One region of the Providencia sp. 2.29 genome, then DNA from elsewhere that is predicted to be linked to it. Evidence: predicted binding sites of a transcription regulator. Region 1 holds the regulator's gene; each other region holds the start of a gene.

The links. The regulator PurR, encoded in region 1, represses purine synthesis genes. The targets are predictions, from matches to a motif close to CANGCAAACGTTTGCNTG.
Region 2: the regulator PurR is predicted to act here: its motif matches at 2,471-2,488, upstream of purM (phosphoribosylformylglycinamidine cyclo-ligase).
Region 3: the regulator PurR is predicted to act here: its motif matches at 2,118-2,135, upstream of purT (formate-dependent phosphoribosylglycinamide formyltransferase).
Region 4: the regulator PurR is predicted to act here: its motif matches at 2,327-2,344, upstream of gltS (sodium/glutamate symporter).

The regions. Positions count from the first base shown of each region.
Region 1 is NZ_CP065420.1:2,673,091-2,677,271, forward strand. Features, by position in the region: gene I3B46_RS12310 (Grx4 family monothiol glutaredoxin) at 1-35, opposite strand, end outside; gene sodB (superoxide dismutase [Fe]) at 737-1,315, shown strand; gene cydH (cytochrome bd-I oxidase subunit CydH) at 1,391-1,474, opposite strand; gene purR (HTH-type transcriptional repressor PurR) at 1,744-2,769, shown strand; gene punR (DNA-binding transcriptional activator PunR) at 2,770-3,675, opposite strand; gene punC (purine nucleoside transporter PunC) at 3,799-4,181, shown strand, end outside.
Region 2 is NZ_CP065420.1:2,154,690-2,158,870, reverse strand. Features, by position in the region: gene hda (DnaA inactivator Hda) at 1-54, opposite strand, end outside; gene uraA (uracil permease) at 117-1,418, opposite strand; gene upp (uracil phosphoribosyltransferase) at 1,485-2,111, opposite strand; gene purM (phosphoribosylformylglycinamidine cyclo-ligase) at 2,551-3,591, shown strand; gene purN (phosphoribosylglycinamide formyltransferase) at 3,591-4,181, shown strand, end outside.
Region 3 is NZ_CP065420.1:1,232,910-1,237,090, reverse strand. Features, by position in the region: gene I3B46_RS05545 (GMC family oxidoreductase) at 1-846, shown strand, start outside; gene purT (formate-dependent phosphoribosylglycinamide formyltransferase) at 892-2,070, opposite strand; gene rarD (EamA family transporter RarD) at 2,189-3,106, opposite strand; gene I3B46_RS05530 (aminoimidazole riboside kinase) at 3,219-4,163, opposite strand.
Region 4 is NZ_CP065420.1:308,237-312,417, reverse strand. Features, by position in the region: gene recG (ATP-dependent DNA helicase RecG) at 1-232, shown strand, start outside; gene I3B46_RS01320 (NADPH-dependent FMN reductase) at 308-856, shown strand; gene gltS (sodium/glutamate symporter) at 945-2,159, opposite strand; gene I3B46_RS01310 (uracil-xanthine permease family protein) at 2,395-3,777, shown strand; gene I3B46_RS01305 (AsmA family protein) at 3,892-4,181, shown strand, end outside.

The sequences.
Region 1 (4,181 bases):
TTAATCTGGCGTTCGATTCTTTCAATTGTCGTCATTTTTACTTCCTTAACATTAATATAATTAGTATATTTCTTGTTTTTCAATCAGATAAAAAATACAGAACAAAAAACATACTACATAATACTACATTTCACTCTTAATACATCAATGAGTTAAGCTGCGATTACGAATGAAAAAGAGGGGTGTTAAGCCCCTCCTTTGGTTTGCTTGTATTGTGACTTATTTATGATTCAAGTCAAATAAATCTACTACCTAGCACGCTCCCTGCTCTGCATCACTCTTTTCCTACCATACTCTCCCGCAATGATAAAAAACCAACGAATAACAGTCTCACTGAACTATCAGCTTATCTCACAAATTTATTTGGTATTAGGGAACAATCAGGAGAGCGACGGTAGTTATGAGCTAACTACACGTTAGTCATCCACCCGCTATTGAAAAGCCATACGTTCATCTCCCCGTTTACAGTTACGGTGAAACTCTGCTGATAAAATAATATCCCTATGATTTTACGGTGTATTTATCAGTAAGATTTGTTAAGATAACCCTATAATGACTAAGCCTACAATCAGGCAGCCATATCGTGCTATTATTAATATATTAAATAATAGTTCATGCCGCATAAATGTTCAGTTTATGCACATTAACAGCATGATCATGGCTATAAAAATATTCGCTCAACTTTATGAGCACTACACCCATATGTGTTGTTTTACACCTAAACAAGGAGTACGCAATGTCTTTTGAACTACCCGCTCTACCTTATGCTAAGAATGCTCTAGAACCTTATATCTCGGAAGAAACACTCGAGTACCATTATGGTAAACACCATAATACCTATGTTGTTAACCTGAATAACTTAGTCAAAGGTACTGCTTTCGAAGGTAAATCACTGGAAGAGATCATTAAAACCTCAGATGCTGGTATTTTTAACAATGCGGCACAAGTTTGGAATCACACTTTCTACTGGAACTGCTTAGCGCCAAACGCTGGCGGGGAACCAACAGGTAAAGTCGCAGAAGCGATTAACAAAGCATTTGGTTCTTTCGCTGAATTTAAACAGCAGTTCACTGATGCAGCAACCAAAAACTTTGGTGCTGGTTGGACTTGGTTAGTTAAAAAAACTGATGGCAGCTTAGCGATTGTAAATACCTCTAACGCTGGCACCCCTATCTCTGGTGATGACAAACCTCTTCTTACTGTCGATATTTGGGAGCACGCCTACTATATTGACTACCGCAATGCACGTCCTAAGTATTTAGAGAACTTCTGGGCGCTGGTTAATTGGAAATTTGTTGAAGAAAATCTAGCTTAATTGATTTTTATCACTAACAATAAGGGCGAGTATTCACTCGCCCTTATTCATTCTACCTTTATTTAAAAGGCAAAATTAGAAAATATGTACTGCAAAAGCAATGATCACAGCCAAAGAACCTAACGCTGCTAATAATCCAAATTTAAAATCTGTATCCATGAGTTCCTCTCATCAAACGAACAGTTAACCAGCAACATAACCATAACTTTAACATGGTTAAATAAGTATGACATGACGATTTATAAAAACCAGTGTCTATATCACAGGTTATAACATCAATTATTTCTTTTGTTTTTGCGCTAGATCAGACAAAATCGATAACAAATCGCTAAATTATTGCCAGTTAAGGTACTATGCCTCAATATGCTGGTAATTTTTAATAAGAATTCATGACAAGACCGCTTATTGGTCAGGAGTTTTTTTTCCCCATGGCAACGATTAAAGATGTGGCGAAGCGCGCTGGCGTCTCCACCACAACCGTATCCCATGTAATTAACAAAACACGCTTTGTAGCCGATGATACTAAGGCTGCTGTTTGGGCTGCAATAAAAGAACTCAATTATTCGCCGAGTGCCGTTGCTCGTAGTTTGAAAGTTAATCATACAAAATCCATCGGCTTGCTCGCGACATCGAGTGAGGCACCTTATTTTGCTGAGGTCATTGAGTCTGTTGAAAACAGTTGTTATGAGAAAGGCTATACTCTAATTTTATGTAATTCGCATAATAACTTAGGTAAACAACAAGCTTATTTACAGATGCTGGCACAAAAACGTGTCGATGGCCTACTCGTCATGTGTTCTGAATATCCTGATAAACTAATCAATATGTTAGAAGATTACCGTAACATCCCAATGGTCGTTATGGATTGGGGAACATCACGCGGTGACTTTACTGACAGTATCATTGATAATTCATTCCATGGCGGCTATCTCGCGGGTCGTTACTTAATTGACCGAGGCCATCGCGATATTGCGGTGATCCCCGGCTCTTTGGAAAGAAATACAGGGATTGGGCGGCTCACTGGCTTTAAAAAGGCCATGGAAGAGGCGAAGGTCACTTTACGTGACGAATGGATTGTTCAAGGCGACTTTGAACCTGAGTCAGGCTATAAAGCCATGATGCAAATTTTGAGTAATAAGCAAAAACCCACTGCCGTATTCTGTGGTGGTGACATCATGGCGATGGGCGCCATTTGTGCCGCTGACGAAATGGGGCTACGGGTTCCTCAAGATATTTCCATTATAGGTTATGATAATGTGCGCAATGCACGTTATTTCACCCCTGCATTAACCACAATACATCAACCTAAAGAACGCTTAGGCCAAATGGCATTCGCTATGTTACTAGATCGCATAGTGAATAAACGTGAAGATGCACAAACAATCGAAGTGCATCCACGTTTAGTTGAACGGCGCTCAGTGGCTGATGGTCCGTTCATCGATTACCGCCGCTAATTAAGGAGCTAGCCATTCGGCGTTGAGTGTTTCACTGTCTCCTAAGTATTCAAGTAACCAACTCAACGCCGGTGAGGTATTTTTTTCAACCCAAGTTAAACAGCATGGGCTTGGCGGAAACGGCTGTGTTAATTGTAATGGCACAAGCTTTCCAGCGTCACAAAATGGCGCTCCGCGGTGTTCAGGTACCATCCCAACACATAACCCATTCACTAAACACGCCATTCCATTTTCCCAAAATGGCACGACTAAACGCCGCTGGTTATCTAGTGCCCATGTATCGCGTTTGGGTAGGTTCCTTGATGTATCTTCAAGGCACAGACTTGGGTATTCACGCATTTGGTCATCCGTTAATCCTCCCTTTAACTGCGCTAATGGGTGGTTAGGACTGGCAACACATAACCATGACATAAACCCCATATCACGAAAACTATAGCGTTCGCCGATCGGTGAGGCGCGTGTTGCACCAATAGCCACATCGACACGCCCATCCGCAAGCGCATCCCAAACACCGTTAAAAACTTCAGGATGGATATACAACTCAATGTCTGGGAAGTGGCGATAGAAATCGAGGATCAATTGCTCCGTTCGTTGAGGTTTCACTATGCAGTCAACCGCAATACTAAACTGCCCTCGCCAGCCATTTGCGGCTTGCTGACACTGGTGGCGTGTCTGTGTCATTTTTTTGATAACAGATCGACTTTGCTTGATAAATATTTCCCCAGCCTCTGTTAAAACAACATCGCGGTGACGGCGCTCAAATATCGGTACTGCAAGCCATTCCTCGACTTGCTTGACCGTATAGCTAATCGCAGAAGGCACTCGGTGAAGCTCCTCTGCTGCACCACTAAAACTCCCAGTTCTTGCAACTGCATCAATCACTTCTAAGGAATGAGCTGACCACATAACGATACCTTTCAAAAATTTTGATAGCACATTCCAAATATTACCGTTTCACAATGTAAAAATACAACCTATACAATAGGGTATCTATTAACAATTTTGTAAATTTTAGATAAGTAATCTGCCATGACAAATACAGCGACAAAAAACTCCCCAGGCTTTATGTTCTACCTTGCTGGGTTGAGTATGCTAGGGTTCTTAGCTATTGATATGTATCTTCCCGCATTTGGGTCAATGCAAACTGCATTAAATACTTCTGAAGGCGCAATTAGTGCTTCTCTAAGTATCTTCTTAGGGGGATTTGCCCTTGCTCAACTGCTATGGGGGCCTTTATCGGATAAGCTAGGTCGTAAACCGATCCTCATTGCCGGTTTGTCACTCTTTATTTTAAGTTGTTTAGGGATGTTATGGGTCACCAGTGCAACACAACTGCTTATCTTACGTTTTTTACAGGCAATTGGCGTCTGTAGTGCAGCCGTTCTTTGGCAAGCACTAGTTATCGACCGTTA
Region 2 (4,181 bases), 520 kb from region 1:
CTCTGACTGTGCAAAACAATTAACACTTGCAAGTTTACCATAAATTTCAAGCATAAATGAACAAGAAGAAACTTAATTGCCGATGCTTTCATCACATCGGCAATGAGACAACTGTTTTATTTCGTGGAATGTTTCGTATCAACTTCTTCGATATCTGAGGTTACAAACTGCTTTTCAGGACGAACAAAAGTGATAAAACGGAATAATAGTGCCATGACAATACCCACTATGGTTGCCAATGCCATGCCTTTCAATTCGGCTTGACCAATATGAATAACCGCACCACTAACACCAATAATCAAGATCACAGAGGTCAAGATCAAGTTTTGGGGTTTATTGTAGTCAACTTTAGAGTCGATTAGCACACGAATACCTGAAGCCCCGATCACCCCATAAAGCAGCAAAGACACCCCTCCCATTACAGGTACTGGCACTAACTGAATCGCCGCCGCTAATTTCCCCACACAAGAAAGTAAAATTGCGATGATTGCTGCCCCACCAATGACCCAAGAGCTATACACCTTAGTGATCGCCATTACACCAATATTTTCACCGTAGGTGGTATTAGGTGTTGAACCAAAGAACCCTGACAACACCGTAGAGAAACCGTTTGCAAACATTGAACGATGTAAGCCAGGGTTTTTCAATAAGTCACGCTCAACAATATTTGCAGTTACCACCAAGTGGCCTACATGTTCAGCAATAACGACTAATGCGGCAGGTAGAATAGTCAAAATAGCGAACCATTCAAAACGTGGCGTATAAAACGTTGGAATTGCAAACCATGGTGCTTCAATAACAGGCGTAAAGTCCACAATGCCCATAAAGTAGGATAAGGCGTAGCCAACTAAGAAACCAATCAAAATAGGAATGATGGATAAGAACCCGCGGAACACGACAGCACACAAAATAGTCACTGACAGTGTTGTGATAGAAATAATTAACGTATTAGGATCTACCGCGACCCCTTCTTTTGGCAGTAACCCTGCCATACCGGCGGCCGTTTGAGCCAATTCGAGGCCAATAACCGCGACAATCGCTCCCATCGCAGCAGGAGGAAACATGACGTTAATCCAACCTCGACCCGCCACCTTAACAATCAAGGCCACAATGCAAAACAGTATTCCGCAAATAATAAAGCCACCCAATGCAAGTTCATAACCGAGTGGTAGCAAAATCATGACTGGTGAAATAAAAGCAAAACTCGACCCTAAATAGGCAGGAATTTTCCCTTTACAAATAAATAAATAAAGTAAGGTGCCAATCCCATTGAACAGCAAAATAGTTGCTGGGTTAACACCAAACAAGATCGGTACAATTACAGTCGCGCCAAACATGGCAAACAGATGTTGAAAACTAAGCGGTATGGTTTGTAATAATGGTGGCCTTTCTTCAACACTAATTGCACGACGTGTCATTTCTTTTCATCCCCTTAATGTATTTTTATAATCAAAAAAAAGCCGACTTCTAAAGTCGGCTAATTATTATTTAGTACCAAATATCTTATCGCCAGCATCACCTAGCCCAGGAACAATATACCCGTGTTCATTTAAATATTGATCAATAGACGCGGTATATAGCTCAACATCTGGATGGGCAGCTTCTAATGCTGCAATTCCTTCAGGAGCAGCAACAAGTACGAGTACTTTAATAGATTTACAACCTGCGCCTTTTAATAGATCGATAGTTGCAATCATTGAACCACCCGTTGCTAACATTGGGTCAACAACCAACGCCATACGCTCATCAATGTTTGAAACTAATTTCTGGAAGTAAGAGACAGGTTTAAAGGTTTCTTCATCACGATAAACACCCACCACACTGATACGTGCGCTTGGAATGCTTTCTAAAACCCCGTTCATCATACCAATACCGGCACGAAGGATAGGTACGACAGTGATTTTTTTCCCTTTTATTTGCTCTATTTCTACAGGACCACACCAACCTTCAATGGTGACTTTCTCAGTTTCTAGGTCAGCGGTTGCTTCATAAGTCAGTAGGCTACCAACCTCTGAGGCCAGTTCACGAAAGCGTTTAGTGCTTATATCATGATCTCGCATCAGGCCGAGTTTATGTTTAACGAGAGGGTGTTTTACCTCAACGATCTTCATGGGATTCTCCTACTATTTTAGTCGCCAGCGCACAAAAAAATCGCGGGATTATAACTCTTTTTACAGAAGATGCCACTAGGCAGCGTTTGATTGATGTCAAAACAATCAGAAATAACCTATTTTTATTATTACACTGTAAGTATATCCACCACTATTTTATCTGTTTGATTGAACATGGCAGCAATATCAATGCCATGATAAATACGCACACCAATCTCAATTTAAGATTATAGATGTATCCCATTATTTTACCCTAATGTGATAGACATAAATTCTTGCCATAAAAAGCAGGAACCAGATAACGGCAATGCCTTATTTCCCACCAGCCAAAATCCCCTCATTTTTTCATTCACAAAGCTATCGCAAACGTTTGCTTTGCCTGTTAGAATAGTATTTATTGAAGTTTATTTTCCGAAACGCAATTGCCTTGGGGGCCGTAGTGACTGATAAAACCTCTCTCAGCTATAAAGATGCCGGTGTTGACATTGATGCAGGTAACGCATTGGTTGATCGAATTAAAGGTGTAGTGAAAGAAACTCGCCGACCAGAAGTTATGGGAGGATTAGGCGGATTTGGCGCATTATGTTCCCTGCCACAAAAATACCGTGAGCCTGTTTTAGTTTCAGGTACAGATGGTGTAGGCACTAAACTACGCCTCGCGATGGACCTAAAACGTCATGACACTATCGGTATCGATTTAGTGGCGATGTGTGTTAATGACTTAATTGTCCAAGGTGCTGAGCCTCTATTTTTCCTTGATTACTACGCAACAGGTAAGCTAGATGTTGATACTGCCACCAGCGTGATCACAGGTATCGCAGAAGGTTGTAAACAATCAGGTTGTGCCCTCGTGGGGGGTGAAACCGCTGAAATGCCTGGCATGTACCATGGTGACGATTACGATGTTGCGGGTTTCTGCGTTGGTGTGGTCGAACGCGCTGAGATCATTGATGGTAGCAAAGTCAGTGCTGGTGATGCACTGATCGCCCTCGCCTCAAGCGGTCCTCACTCTAACGGCTACTCTTTGATCCGCAAAATTTTAGAAGTCAGTCAAACTAACCCAGAGGTCACGCAACTGGAAGGCCAATCACTGGCAGATCACCTGTTAGCGCCTACACGTATTTACGTCAAAAATGTATTAGCGCTGATTGAAAAATGCGATATTCACGCCATCGCGCACATTACTGGTGGTGGTTTCTGGGAAAATATTCCTCGTGTATTACCTGAAAACACCCAAGCACAAATCGATGAAAATAGCTGGCAGTGGCCGGCGGTATTCAATTGGCTACAAACGGCGGGCAGCGTGACCACTCACGAAATGTATCGCACATTTAACTGTGGTGTCGGTATTATCATCGCGCTGCCACAAGCTGAAGTCGATGCGGCACTCACTTTACTTAATGGTTTAGGTGAAACCGCATGGCAGATAGGTACCATTGCTGAATTGCCTGCTGGTGAAGAGCAGGTTGTTATCCGCTAATGAAAAAAATCGTCGTGCTTATCTCAGGCAGCGGCAGTAATTTACAGTCGCTGATGGATGCCACTTCGCATGATCTTCAAGCGCAAGTTGTGGCAGTGATCAGTAATCAACCTGAGGCTTACGGGCTTATTCGTGCGCAGAAGGCTGGGATCCCAGCCTTATCACTCAGCGCGAGCGCTTTTGCTAACCGCGAAGCATATGATGCTGCACTAATGGGGATGATTGACGAATATCAGCCTGATTTGGTTGTGTTAGCTGGATTTATGCGAATTTTGACCGCGGGCTTCGTTAAACACTATGCAGGAAGAATGCTCAATATCCACCCTTCTCTATTGCCTAAATATCCGGGCCTACACACCCATCGTAAAGCGATAGAAAACGGCGATAGCGAGCATGGAACATCAGTGCATTTTGTTACCGAGGAGTTGGATGGCGGCCCAGTGATCTTACAGGCTAAAGTTCCTATTTTCCCGGATGATACCGAAAAAGAGGTCATTGAGCGGGTAAAGGCGCAAGAGCACAATATTTACCCCCAAGTTGTACAATGGTTCGTCAGTGGTCGTTTGGCCATGGTCGGCAACCATGCTTAC
Region 3 (4,181 bases), 1.4 Mb from region 1:
GGCGCGATGGGCTCCGCGAAATTACTCATGCTCTCAGGTATCGGTCCTAAAGATCACCTCTCATCATTAGGGATTGAAACGGTCGCTGACCTTCCTGTCGGTAAAAACTTCCATGATCATCTTCATATGTCCATTAATGTCACAACCAAAGATCCTATTAGCCTCTTTGGCGCTGACAAAGGTATCCATGCTATAAAACATGGCTTTCAGTGGTTAGCTTTTCGTAGTGGATTATTAGCATCAAACGTACTTGAAGGTGCTGCATTTATTGATAGCTGTGGTCAAGGTCGCCCCGACGTACAAATTCACTTTTTACCCATACTTGATAGCTGGGATGATGTTCCCGGCGAGCCACTGCCCGCGACACATGGTTTCACATTAAAAGTGGGCTATTTACAACCTAAGTCGCGCGGTGAATTACTCTTGCGTAGCAAAGATCCACAAGCGCCACTAAAAATTCATGCCAACTATTTAGCCGCACCGGAAGATATGGAAGGCTGCAAACGTGCTGTCAAATTTGGGTTAAAAGTACTTGGGTCGGAGGCACTACAAGCGGTTAGTAAAGAGACATTAATGCCGCCAGCACAGGTTCAACATGATGAGGCAGCATTAGAGGAGTTTGTACGTAACTTTTGTAAAACCGTCTACCACCCTGTCGGCAGTTGTCGTATGGGAAAAGACACAGCAACTTCCGTGACCGATTTACGCTTACGTGTGCATGGCATTAAGCAACTTCGTGTCATTGATTGCTCTGTGATGCCAGAAATCCCAAGTGGTAACACCAACGCTCCAACAATCATGATTGCCGAGCGTGGCGCGGCAATGGTGATACAGGATAACCATTAACGCCAATGATCGCCCACTCACCCTAAGTGGGCGATAATAATGCCATTACCCATTCACGGTTATGGTTGCCGCTGCCTTCTTCGCCTTATTTAACGCATGATCGATAGAATCCGCAATCGCCAAGGCAACACCTAAGCGGCGAGTTCCAGCAATTTCAGGTTTACCAAATAAGCGTAATTGAATATCCGAATCTAACGCTTGCCCTACCCCCGAAAAAACAACATCACGACTAGACAATTCAGGAAGGATCACCGCCGATGCACTTGGCCCATATTGACGGATTGCCCCGATAGGTAGCCCCAAGAAAGCACGCACATGAAGGGCAAATTCAGATAAGTTTTGTGAAATTAAGGTCACCATACCTGTATCATGAGGCCGAGGCGAAACTTCATTAAAAATGATCTCATCACCACATACAAATAGTTCCACACCAAATAAGCCATACCCACCTAATGCAGTCACAATTTTGGCAGCGGCCGCTTGTGCATTTTCCAATGCCTTTTCACTCATTTGTTGTGGTTGCCATGATTCTCGATAATCCCCTTTTTCTTGGCGGTGCCCAATAGGCGCACAAAAATGAATACCATCAACGGCATTAATGGTGAGCATCGTGATTTCAAAATCAAAATGGATCATTTTTTCAACGATCACACGCCCCTGACCAGTACGTCCACCTTCTTGCGAGTAGTGCCATGCTGCTTTGAGATCCTGTTCGCCGCGCATAACACTTTGGCCTTTACCCGAAGAGCTCATTACTGGTTTGACTATACAAGGGAAGCCAATCTCTTTAGCTGCGGTCACAAAATCCGCTTCAGCCTCAACAAAACGATAATCTGAGGTCGGTAAGCCTAATTCTTCTGCCGCAAGCCGGCGGATCCCTTCACGATTCATGGTTAAATAAACCGCATTAGCAGAAGGCACCACTTTTTGCCCTTGTTGCTCCAATTCCACTAAGGTCTTGGTCGCAATCGCTTCAATTTCCGGCACGATAAAATCAGGTTTTTCTTTCTCAACAAGTTGGCGAATTGCCTCTCCATCTAGCATGTTAACGGTATAACTACGGTGAGCAACATGCATGGCGGGCGCATGGTCATAACGATCAACCGCAATAACTTCAATGCCCAAACGCTGGCACTCAATCGCCACTTCTTTCCCGAGCTCTCCTGAACCGAGCAGCATCACTTTTGTTGCAGAAGGACAAAGCGCTGTACCTAATTTATTCATGATGGATAACCTTGTATAAAAAAGCTGATTTCATGGACAAGATTATATACGCAATCGTTTGCTTAAACCATAAGAGATCGTATTTCACTTCATTTATCGCAATATTCGCTTAGCATTACTAACGCTTATCACGACCTGTTACATAAGGGACACGTTTGTGATATTCATTGTAGCGCTTATGCAGCAAGGCAATAATACAGCACAGTAATCCTAACCAAATCAATGAGAAACTAACCCCTTTCACCCAATCAAATAGTTCATTAAATAAGAATACAGCTAATAAGAATTGGATCGTTGGTTCAATATATTGGGCAAGCCCTATTACGGTTAATGTTGTGCGTTTTATCGCCGCAGTGAAAAACAGTAATGGAATAATTGTCACCGGAGCCGCAAGCATATACAGCAGCTTGATTTGCCAATCCCCCGCCTCGACAGCACTCGTGCCATTAGCGGATAGCCACCATGTGATCCCAATGGCGACAGGCAATAGCCACATCGCCTCAACAAAAAGGGAAGTGATAACATCAAAACGAATAAATTTGCGGATCAAACCATAGACGGCAAAAGCACTTCCCATCACAAGGGCAAGTAGAGGCAATTCACCATACTGCCAGATTTGGAAACAGACACCGGAAAAAATCAGCAATACCGCCATTTTCTCGGCTAAAACTAGCCGTTCATGTAAAAATACGACCCCAAGTAAAATAGAAAACAGTGGATTAATAAAATAACCTAGGCTGGCAGCAAGTACTTGCCCATGGGTTAATGCATAAGTGAATGCCCCCCATGATATCGCCATAATAGATGAACTAAACAAACATAAAATAATTGAGCGTTTATCTGCCCATACTTGTTGCCAAAGCGTTTTATTTTTAATCAGTAAGCGAATGGCTAATAAAAAGGGGATCGACCAAATTACACGTTGGGCAAGTAGCTCTAAAGGTTCAGCGCCGGGCAACAAACGGTAAAAAAGCGGTGTGATCCCCCATAAAATACAAGAAAAGATAGCCAATGCTACCCCTGATCTCAGTAACATAATTAACCCAAAATTGATGTTTTCTTAAATAAAATTTCACTATAAATATCATACACTTTTATTTATCAATTTGAATTAATTAACATCACTATTCGCATCCGTAAAGCCCTTCTCAAAGTTCGCGAATATGTAATGGTGGTTGCTGGTGAATAAATGCCGTTAGCTCTTGCTGGGATGGCGCTGCACTGATTGCCCCTTTACGTGTTGTCGCTAATGCACCACAAGCTGTTGCTTGTGTAATGACTTTCATTAAATCGCCATCATTATCACTCACTCCAAATTGGGCGATGGCCGCAAGCAATCCAGCCATAAAAGCATCACCAGCCCCCGTCGTATCAACACTTTCGACACGATATGCGCTAATGCCGATTTGATGAGTATGGGTTAATACCAAGCAGCCCTTCGCTCCCTGAGTGACAACTTTCAAACGGGCAGGATAACTCTTGAGTTTCTCTATTGCCCTATCCAATGTCACCTCCTCGACAAGCCACAATAACTCATCTTCCGAGAGTTTCAGTATGTCTGCCTGATAAGCAAATTCATCGACCTTGGTATGCATTTCAATAGGATCCGACCACATTTGAGGTCGAATATTAATATCAAAACTGAGTAATCCCCCTGCTTGCTGAATTTTATCAATTGCTTCATTTAATGATGCGCGGCAAACTGGATGAACAAGCGCTAACGAACAAAAATGCAGTATATCTTTTTCAAAACGCGGTAAATTTTTGTTACTGAGAAATTGATCTGCCGAAGGTGAAACTAAAAAGGAAAACTCACGTTCACCGTTTTCATGTAAAGACACTAACACCGTACTCGTGCGATACCGCTCATCAAATTCCATCGTGCTAGTATCAACACCGATATCAAATAACGTCTTTTGCATAAAATGACCAAAAGCATCTTCGCCTACGCGCCCAATAAAACCACTTGGTATCCCTAATTTTGCAACACCAGCAGCGACATTCACAGGAGCCCCACCAGCACAGGCTTCATATTGCATACTGTGCAGAGGAATTAAATCAACGACCGCATCACCTAAAGACCAAACTTTCATATTCACCCCATTCGAAGA
Region 4 (4,181 bases), 2.2 Mb from region 1:
TGATGGTTTTGTTATTGCTCAAAAAGATCTGGAAATTAGAGGCCCCGGGGAGTTATTAGGTACTCGGCAAACGGGGAATGTCGATTTTAAAGTCGCCGATTTGTTACGTGACCAATATATGCTGCCTGAAGTACAACGTATCGCGCGCCATATTCAGCAGAACTATCCTGAAAATGCCAAATTAATTATTGAAAGATGGCTACCTGAACGCGAGCAATACAGCCAAGCTTAATTCAATCATAACTCGATAAATACCTTAATATTTATTGTAAAAATTAAAAGTCATAGCAACAAGGGATAGTGGAACATGAAGATACAAATCTTAATTGGTAGTGTTCGACAAACACGAATAGGACCTCAGATAGCACGCTGGGTTAAGGATGTCGCCGAGAAAAAATACCCTACTGAAATCCTTGATCTCAGAGATTGGCATTTACCAATGGATGATGAGCCCTATCTCCCCGCCGAAGGAATATATACCCAAGAGCATACCATTGCTTGGAGCAAAAAAATCGCTGAAGCCGATGCTTATATTTTTGTTTTCCCACAATATAACTGGGGCTATCCCGCTGCACTAAAAAATGCGATAGACCATTTGTATAAAGAGTGGAACAACAAACCTGCCTTAATGGTCAGTTATGCCAATCTAGGTGGAGGAAAAGCTGCGGAGCAGTTGCAACAAGTGTTGCAAGGCATTCATATGCGTACTACAGAATCTCATTTAGAAATTAAACTCTCTGAAGTTAATTTCTCACCTTCCAACAGTGATGCCTCTTACCCTGAAACACTTTGCCACTATGAAAATGCGCTAATTTCAGCGCTAAATCAGCTGAGCCTGTTGCACACATCACGCTAATTGCATCATTTTGTACCCTATAAACGAAAATTGCCGTGAATAAATTCACGGCAATACCTGCTATTTACCTTTATATATTTTTTATCTGTTATCCAGCCACTGATGGGAATACGGGTAACATTAGATATAGTTTGATCACAATCGCGTTAACGATATCAATAAAGAATGCGCCAACCATTGGAACAACTAAGAATGCAAGATGTGATGGACCAAATTTGTCCGTGACCGCTTGCATGTTCGCGATTGCTGTTGGCGTTGCACCTAGGCCGAAACCACAGTGCCCTGCCGCCAATATCGCCGCATCATAGTTTTTACCCATCACGCGGAAGGTAACGAAAATAGCATAACCCGCCATCACACAGGCTTGGACTGCCAAAATAATCAGCATAGGAATCGCTAAAGATGCCAGTTCCCACAACTTCAGGCTCATCAGAGCCATCGCAAGGAATAGGGAAAGGCTAACGTTACCAACAACAGAAACCGCGCGGTCAAACACGCGATAAAAGCCCGCTAAAGATAGGCTATTACTTAAGATAACCCCAACAAATAACACACAAACGAATTTAGGAAGTGCAAAGGCAGTATCTGCCAGTAAGCCAGCAATAAAACTCCCCGCCATCAAACAAATCGCAATTAATGCAATAGTTTCAATCAACACCATAGAGGTGATCATTCGGCCTGATTGCGGCTTCTCAAATGCTGTTGGTACATCTTTATCATCTTCAGCAGTGCCTGGCGTTGGAATATTACGGATTAAGAAACGTGCAACTGGCCCACCAATGAGCCCGCCAAGCACAAGACCGAATGTTGCACATGCCATCGCAACTTCAGTCGCACTCTGGAAACCATAGCTATCTGTAAAGATTTTACCCCAAGCAGCCCCTGTACCATGACCACCAGATAAAGTGATAGAGCCAGCAAGCAGCCCCATTAGCGGGTCAAGGCCAAGTAATTCGGCTAAGGCAATACCAACCGTATTTTGTACTAATAGTAAACCTACAACGACAAAAATGAAAATAAACAGTGCTCTACCACCAGCTTTCAAGCTGGCTAAGTTTGCGTTTAAACCAATCGTGGCAAAGAATGCCAACATCATAGGTTCTTGTAATGAAAGGTCGAAAGACAAGCTCCAATCAAATACTTGCTTGATCACCAATAAGCTAAAAGCGACCAGCAACCCGCCTGCAACAGGCTCCGGGATAGTATATTTTTCGAGGAAAGGAACTGATTTTACAAGCTTACGTCCGAGCAATAGCACAAGGGTAGCAGCCACAAGCGTACCGTAGACATCGAGATGATACATTTATGTACCTCGTCTGTTGTTAATATTATTTAAAACTAGTAAGACGTTAATTTCTTCCTTAAAACGCCAAAAGCAGGTTCCTGAATTAGAAAAAAAATCGGAGATAAACACAAGTTAAAACATATAAAAATGTGACATTCCTTATCTAACTATAAAGAAATATTTTTCGCGCAAACGATTGCTTTTTTATGTGGTCGCTTTACAATGCGTTTTTTGTTGGCAGAGAAATACCAAAATGACCACCGAAGCATCTCAAAGACAGGCCGTTGAAGTCGAGCCAAAAAGTGAACTCATTTACCGTTTAGAAGATAGGCCACCACTCCCTCAGGCGTTGTTTGCTGCGGGTCAGCACCTTCTCGCCATGTTTGTGGCCGTCATTACCCCCGCAATGCTTATTTGCCAGTCATTAGGGCTACCCGCCCATGATACACAGCGCATTATCAGTATGTCACTGTTTGCTTCGGGTATTGCTTCCTTAATTCAGATCCGTGCTTGGGGGCCTGTTGGCTCCGGGCTATTATCTATCCAAGGCACCAGTTTTAACTTTGTTGCACCTTTAATTATGGGGGGTGTTGCACTCAAACAAGGTGGCGCTGATATCCCCTCAATGATGGCGGCACTGTTTGGCACACTGTTGGTCGCAGCACTCACTGAAGTTGTTTTATCGCGTTTTCTGCATTTAGCTCGTCGAGTGATTACCCCATTAGTATCTGGCGTGGTAGTCATGATCATTGGGCTGTCACTGATCCAAGTCGGTCTGACTTCTATTGGTGGCGGGCACAGCGCAATAACTGATAATACCTTTGGCTCCCCCGATTATTTGCTACTGGCAGGTATTGTGTTGGCTGTCATTATTTTACTCAATCGCCAAAAAAACCCTTACTTACGCGTCGCCTCTTTGGTGATAGCTATGGCAATCGGCTATCTTGCGGCTTGGTGGATGGATATGCTTCCCACAACTCAAGACACCGATAGCACACAATCCGTGATCACCATACCTGAACCTTTCTATTATGGATTATCCTTTGATTGGAACTTGCTGATCCCACTCATGCTCATTTTTATGGTGACCTCTTTAGAGACAATTGGCGATATCACCGCGACCTCCGATGTCTCCGAGCAACCTGTGCGCGGCCCCATTTATATGAAGCGAATTAAAGGCGGAGTGTTAGCAAATGGTTTGAACTCCATGGTATCTGCTGTATTTAACACCTTCCCTAACTCCTGCTTTGGCCAAAATAATGGCGTGATCCAGCTTACTGGCGTGGCAAGCCGCTACGTGGGTTATATCGTTGCTTTAATGTTGATCCTATTAGGGGTATTTCCTGCTGTCGCCGGCTTTGTTCAACAAATTCCTGAGCCTGTTTTAGGCGGTGCCACCATTGTGATGTTTGGTACGATTGCAGCTTCTGGTGTGCGTATTGTTTCCCGTGAACCCCTCAACCGCCGTGCAATTATGATTATCGCCTTATCGCTTGCGGTCGGTATGGGGGTTTCACAACAGCCACTTATTTTACAATTTGCCCCTGATTGGCTGAAAACACTCTTTTCATCCGGTATTGCCGCAGGGGGTTTAACCGCAATTGTTCTGAATTTAATTTTCCCTCACGAAAAGTAACCTGTCATTTACCGCCAGAGTTGAATACACTGGCGGTTATTCTGTATTCTATCTTGATAATTTATCCATCAGCGCATTTACCCATCAGTCCAATTATGGAGGGGCAGATAAACCATGAGGTGGTTAACCAAGCTCATCATAGCGCTTCTGCTACTGTTCTTACTCGCCGTGATATTCACCTATGCAGGGTTGCAAACACGCTGGGGTGCATCCTACGCTAGCCATTTTTTAAGTAAATTCACCGATTTTGATATTGATGTTGGTATCATGGGGCATGAGTTTTCGAATGCGGGTGAATTTGTTTTCCAAGACGTAAAAATCGCTTCGCGTAATCAAGACATGACACTGGATGCGAAACAAATTGTTGTCGATGTTAATTGGCGGAATCTGTTTAGCGGTACCGC